Regions from separate parts of the Alteromonas sp. KUL150 genome, predicted to be linked through region 1. Evidence: predicted binding sites of a transcription regulator. Region 1 holds the regulator's gene; each other region holds the start of a gene.
What was found. The regulator FNR, encoded in region 1, switches genes on or off when oxygen is low (the NO sensors DNR and NnrR bind a similar motif). The targets are predictions, from matches to a motif close to TTGATCTAGATCAA.
Positions count from the first base shown of each region.

Region 1 (2,255 bases):
TTATTGTCGTTACAAACTCAACGCGACTTTTGAGCAAATAGCATGAGCATTATTTACGTATTAATTCCAATCGCCATCATTATTGTTGCTGTCGCTATTGTAATTTTCTTTTGGGCGGTAAAGACCAATCAGTTTGATGATTTAGACCGACAAGGCTACAGCATTCTTTTCGATGATGATTTGTCACCTGAAGAAAAAAAATTAGCAGAACAGCGCAAGCAGCTTCAAGAGAGCAAGGCAATCAAGAACAAAGAAGATAATGGACGGGATTAACTACTTCTCTGCTTTTCTTATCGGCTTGGCGGGCGGTGTTCATTGTGTGGGAATGTGTGGAGGGATCGTTGCGGCGCTCAGAATGGTCTCGCCAAAAGGCTCATCCGCTGTACCCTATACACTCGCTTACAACATGGGCCGGATTGCCAGCTATACGATTGCCGGTGCAATCACTGGCGCATTAGGAAAAATTGCGTCAGATTTCGTTCCCCTTGCCAGCTATGTCCTATCTCTTTTTAGCGGTGTTATGTTGCTTTTACTCGCTTGTTATTTAGGGAAATGGTGGACAGGCCTAACCCTTTTGGAAAGCGCAGGTAAAGGTCTATTTTCCAAACTTCAGCCTCTCTCTAAGCGGTTTTTACCGTTCAAAACCCCATTTAGCGCAATACCTTATGGCTTTATTTGGGGTTGGTTACCCTGCGGGCTTGTGTATTCAACCCTAACCTGGTCATTGGCCGCAGGCAACGCGTTACAAGGCGCGGGTATTATGTTTTTCTTTGGGTTGGGAACCTTACCCACCCTGCTTGCCGCCAGCGCAGGTAGTCAATATCTAGTGAGTACTTTTCAGCAAAGCGGCGTAAGACAACTTATTGCAAGTATAATGGCTATCTATGCTATTTATCTTATTCAGGGCGCAATCCTATAAAAAAATAGGTATTATTGTCGTGTATAAATTATAAAGAGCAGGTTTTATGAGCAAAGGAAGCCAATTTTCAATCCACTGTCAGAACTGTAGTTTCAGCCATCTCTGTCTGCCTGTTGCATTAAACAAGACAGAAATTGAGTCTTTAGACGACATCATTGAGCGTAAAAAACCGCTGCATAAAGGCGATACGCTTATTCAAACTGGCGATACATTTCGTTCGCTCTTTGCCGTAAGAACCGGTTCTTTCAAGTCGTTCGTTACCAACTCTGAAGGTGAGGAGCAAATTACAGGTTTTCATTTTCCCGGCGACATTATCGGCTTCGATGCGCTGCGCGAAAATAAGCACCAGAGCTACACTTCTGCATTAGAAACAGCGATGGTCTGTGAACTTCCCTATGAAATATTAGATGAAATGTCGGTTCAGTTTCCGAAACTGCGCCATCAGATAATGAGCTTCATGAGTGCAGAGATAAAGCAGGATCACGACATGATCATGCTTCTCAATAAACGAACAGCAGAAGAACGCTTACTCTATTTTATCTCCCACCTATCGCAAAGATTTGAGGAGCGAGGCTTTTCTCATCGTGAGTTTCATTTAACGATGACACGAAATGAGATTGGCAATTACCTCGGTTTAACGATAGAAACCATAAGCCGCCTGTTAAGTCGTTTCCAAAAAGAAAACATTATAAAGGTAGATGGCAAACTCATTACCATTCTAGATTTTGCACTGTTAGAAAATAAACTGTCTGCCCTTAACGGACCAAGTGTTGTATGTAGCGGCTAAGTTGTCTCTTTGTTTAAATCATTCAGGAACGCGCGTTATGCGCGTTTTTCATTTCCTTCATTTTTCTTACCCGCCCAAGCCCCCATAAATCGTCACACTAAAAATGCCTAAGAGAGTTGTAAATTCTTGACCCAAAACAACACGTTTTTTCAAATGTCGTTTATAGTTAGTGAAGATGGACTAGAAAAATAGCTTTATTTATCGTCACATCAAGCTGTGTGCTTACTGGAGGGTGTTATGATTGAATATAAACGAATTCTTGCCGTGGTAGATGCTGAACGGGACAACCAACCTGCTTTAAGTCGAGCCTATGAACTCGCGTCGAAAACAGGTGCAACAGTGACCGCAATGATGGTGGTCTACGATCTATCTTATGATATGACCACCATGCTAAGCCCAGATGAGCGCGAAGCCATGCGCGATGCAGTAACTAAAGAGCAAGGCAAGTGGCTTTCTGAGCAACTTAGGAAACAAGGCTTTGCTGATACCGATATTGTAGTTGAGTGGAACAACCGTGCTTTTGAGTCAATTATTTACTACACGCTTAAC
Region 1 covers NZ_BLIJ01000041.1:77,768-80,022, forward strand. The annotation lists gene GVO62_RS10095 (heavy metal translocating P-type ATPase) at 1-41, shown strand, start outside; gene ccoS (cbb3-type cytochrome oxidase assembly protein CcoS) at 43-273, shown strand; gene GVO62_RS10105 (sulfite exporter TauE/SafE family protein) at 260-919, shown strand; gene fnr (fumarate/nitrate reduction transcriptional regulator Fnr) at 966-1,706, shown strand; gene uspE (universal stress protein UspE) at 1,944-2,255, shown strand, end outside.

Region 2 (2,255 bases), on a different contig from region 1:
TGGAAAGCGCCTTTACCTCAAGATATGCAGGACATGTTGAAATCGGTGAAAAAGGACAGCGAAGAAAACCCTCAAGACATGCTCTAAGCGGGTGAGAGGCCTATGCAAAATTCACATCAAGACATATCGACGTCAGCGACACTCAAATTGATCACGCCCGAGTGGACTTGTCCGTCTAACGTTGTGGCTTACACGACGACTCGAGCGGGTGGCGTTAGCATGGGGGATTTTGCAGGCTTGAATGTTGGGGCTCACGTAGGCGACGACTTACTTTTGGTTAAAGCCAACAGAAGTCTTCTGCCTAACGGAGACAAAATCACATGGTTGGAGCAGATACACAGCAACCGTGTGGTTTCACTACCCAGCTTAGATACAACCGCAGATGCGGCTTATTCAACGTCAAAATCTCATTTCTGTGCAGTAATGACCGCAGACTGTGTACCTATCTTATTATGCGATGTGAAAGGGCGAGAGGTAGCGGCTGTTCACGCTGGCTGGAAAGGTCTTCACACTAATATTATCAAAAACACGCTTTTAAATTTTACCTGTCCGAGAAATGAAATTATGGCGTGGATTGGGCCCGCTATTAGTCAGCCCTGCTACGAGGTAGATGCAGAAATAGCGGGTTCGTTTCTTCATATTCAAGGTGTCGTGATACCAAGTAGCAATCAAGACAGATATTTATTGAACTTACCCAAGATAGCGCAGGCTCAACTCGCGCAGGCAGGTGTCGAGAATGTAACGCAAAGTAACTTATGTACTTATTCTGATGAACATCACTTTTATTCTCACCGTAGGGCGACCCATCAACAAAAGCGGACTACAGGTAGAATGGTCAGCGTGATTGGTATACGCTAATTTCAGTGTTTGCTCACCTCTAGATGGGCTGGTAAAAACTCGGTCAACCAAATCAAAGTTTGCGCTATATCAAATCCTCATTAGTCTTTTTCATCTTTTTGGCTATCTTTTAGCGCTTATACTTGAATCACAATTCAGCTGCCTACATAACTAGACTATAAATAATTGTTCATTTTTTAGGTTGAGATTATGAGACTAGATAGATTTACCAGTAAATTTCAGCTCGCGATTTCCGATGCTCAATCACTCGCATTGGGGCGAGACCATCAATATATTGAACCTGTTCACCTTATGACTGCCATGCTTAATCAGCAAGGTGGTTCAGTTCGTCCACTGCTAGATCAGGCCAATATTAATGTAAATGCGCTGCGCTCAGCATTGAGTCAGGCTATTGAGCGTTTACCCCGCATTGAAGGTATAGGTGGCGATGTTCAGTTAAGCAAAGACAGCGGTATATTGCTTAACCTTTGCGACAAAATTGCGCAGCAGCGAAAAGATGAATACATCACATCAGAAATTTTTGTTCTAGCAGCATTACAAGATAAAGGCCGATTGGGTGAGATTTTTAAAAGCTTAAACATCACCAAAGAAGCCATTGAAACCGCGATAGACGACATGCGTGGTGGTCAGAAGGTGACAGACCCGAACGCGGAAGACGTGCGACAAGCCCTTGAGAAGTACACGACAGACTTAACCGAACGGGCTGAGCAAGGCAAGCTTGACCCCGTTATTGGGCGAGATGATGAGATTCGACGTACCGTGCAGGTACTGCAACGTAGAACCAAAAACAACCCTGTGCTTATCGGTGAGCCAGGTGTGGGTAAAACCGCGATTGTTGAAGGTTTAGCTCAGCGTATCATTAATGGTGAAGTGCCAGAGGGGCTCAAAAACAAGCGCGTGTTAGCTCTTGATATGGGATCGTTAGTCGCTGGCGCCAAATATCGCGGTGAGTTTGAAGAGCGTTTGAAGGCCGTGCTGAACGAATTGGCGAAAGAAGAAGGACGCGTTATTTTATTCGTTGACGAGCTACACACCATGGTCGGAGCAGGAAAGGGCGACGGTGCAATGGATGCGGGGAATATGCTTAAACCTGCGCTGGCCCGTGGTGAGCTTCACTGTGTGGGCGCAACTACGCTAGACGAATATCGTCAGTACATTGAAAAAGATGCAGCGCTAGAGCGTCGTTTCCAAAAAGTCTTGGTTGAAGAGCCAAGCGTTGAAGACACCATCGCCATCTTACGGGGGCTTAAAGAGCGCTACGAGCTTCATCACTCGGTGGATATCACTGACCCTGCCATCGTTGCAGCCGCCAGTTTGTCCCATCGCTATATAAGCGACCGTCAGCTACCGGATAAGGCCATTGACCTTATCGATGAAGCGGCATCTAGCATTCGTTT
Region 2 covers NZ_BLIJ01000070.1:9,578-11,832, reverse strand. The annotation lists gene rluD (23S rRNA pseudouridine(1911/1915/1917) synthase RluD) at 1-87, shown strand, start outside; gene pgeF (peptidoglycan editing factor PgeF) at 103-858, shown strand; gene clpB (ATP-dependent chaperone ClpB) at 1,048-2,255, shown strand, end outside.
Region 2: clpB (ATP-dependent chaperone ClpB) is a predicted target of FNR. The motif match lies at 918-931, and genes of this name have one in related genera.

Region 3 (2,255 bases), on a different contig from region 1:
AGAAAAGGCTTATGAACTTGCATAGTCTAATCTCGCTTTGCGACCTGCATAACTGGCGACTGTTTAATGATTAGGCAAAGTTGAGCGCGTTTAGTTCCCGAAAAATTAGGGTTTATGTCATCATTTTCACAGTAGGTGTGATAAAACCGCTTTACGCTCGCTGAGTCCGCAGTAATTTGTTGAATGTAACTTTGCTGATAAGGTTTTAAAGGACTGAGCTTTCCACTAATGTCTTCCTGCAAATTAGTCAGACTTTCGCGCTCGGCAGCGGTAGCAATAGATACAAGCCAATCAGACACGGTATTTTGAATATCTTCAAAAAGATACTGAACAAAAGGAGAGCGCAAAACTAAGATTAATACGATGATCTCAGCGGCGATGATAAAAAACCTTAACATGACTTCTCAGCTAATTTCGATAGGCGTTTACGACAAATAGCGCCAACTTTTCTACAATTTGCGAAGCGGTGTTTATGCAAGACCAACTTCGGATTTTATGAACCTCACTGTACACGATGCAGTCAGTCATTGACCATATTAATGTTAAAGATATTAGGGTGATACCTAGTTAATTGTAAATACTGAGAACTATACTCATGTATGCTAATCGGCAATGAGCATCTTGAGTTACTCACCGTATTGCTAAGTTGACACTGACAACACAAATTAGGAAATAAAGCCCTACTTTAAGCCAAATTTCGGAACTTTCAGTATTGACTGAAAGTTCAAAAAGATTCACCATACGCCGCATTATTGATCTATGTTAAAGATGATGGTGTGAACCACGTTATACTGCGCAGGCAGTTCGCTACATCATATAAGGTTAAGATATAAGGTTAAGCTATGAATGAACAAATACCGGTAAAGACCGTTACACCGGTAAAGGTACATAAGCCTAAAGGAGCCACTGAGGGCAAACGCCACGACTCTCGTAGCCGTATCTATGTCCGTGCAGTTCAAGGCCCACTTGAAACGTTCAGACGATTCTTTGGGCTCTTTTTTCTGGCCCTTTTCGCCGTAATTCCGTGGATTCAGTACAACGGTCATCAGGCGGTGCTTCTTGATATTGGCGAGCAACGTTTTACGATTTTTTCGCTTACCCTATGGCCCCAAGACCTTACGCTGCTGGCCTACATATTTATTGTTTCTGCCTTCGCCCTCTTTTTTGTTACTACGTTTGCTGGTCGAGTCTGGTGTGGGTTTATGTGCCCACAAACAACGTGGGTCTATATTTATACATGGTTCGAGGAGAAGTTCGAAGGGCCACGAAATAAACGCATCGCGCTTGATGCCCGCAAAATGGATGCCGATAAATTTCTACGCAAAACCGCCAAGCATACCGCATGGGTGTTAGTGGCGCTTTTAACGGCATTAACCTTTGTTGGCTACTTTACGCCAATTGATGCATTATTTATTGACTTTGTAACCTTCAACACCGGTTTTTGGGCAGGTTTTTCCGTTATATTTTTCGCAGTTTGTACTTATGGTAATGCGGGTTACATGCGAGAAATCATGTGTACACACATTTGCCCTTACGCGCGTTTTCAGTCGGCCATGTTCGACAAAGACACCTTCACTGTTTCATACGACGCAAAACGAGGTGAGCAGCGCGGTCCTCGACCTCGTAAACTTAGTCACGAGCAGGTTCAAGAAAAAGGGTTGGGCGACTGCATCGATTGTAACTTGTGTGTGCAAGTGTGCCCAACCGGTATCGATATACGCAATGGCCTTCAGTACGAGTGCATTAATTGTGGCGCGTGTGTAGATGCTTGTAACGGTGTTATGGATAAAATGGGCTACCCCAAAGGGCTTATTAGTTTCACATCCGAAGAAGAATTGGCTGGAGGCAAGACTCACATTATTCGCCCCAAATTAGTGGGTTATTTTGTCGTGCTTCTTGTTATGACAGGTTTATTGGTTGCCAATATCTGGACGCGCAGCCCAACAGAAGTAGACATTATTCGCGACAGAAATTCATTGTACCGCGAGACAAACGAGGGTCTTATTGAAAATGTTTATACCATCAAGGTACTCAACAAAACTCAGCAAACACAGACCTACTCTATTGCTGTAAAAGGCCTGCCGGATTATCAATATATTGGTGAGCAGCAGATGACAGTTGCCGGAGGCGCGGTTTACAGTACACCGATTTCAGTTGCAACTAATGCCTATAATCTGGAAGATACGGTTACCGATATTTTTATCAGTGTAACCACCACAATTGATGGGGAAACGGTTACGGTTGATGAACCAACG
Region 3 covers NZ_BLIJ01000052.1:64,208-66,462, forward strand. The annotation lists gene GVO62_RS12660 (hypothetical protein) at 27-398, opposite strand; gene ccoG (cytochrome c oxidase accessory protein CcoG) at 843-2,255, shown strand, end outside.
Region 3: ccoG (cytochrome c oxidase accessory protein CcoG) is a predicted target of FNR. The motif match lies at 753-766, and genes of this name have one in related genera.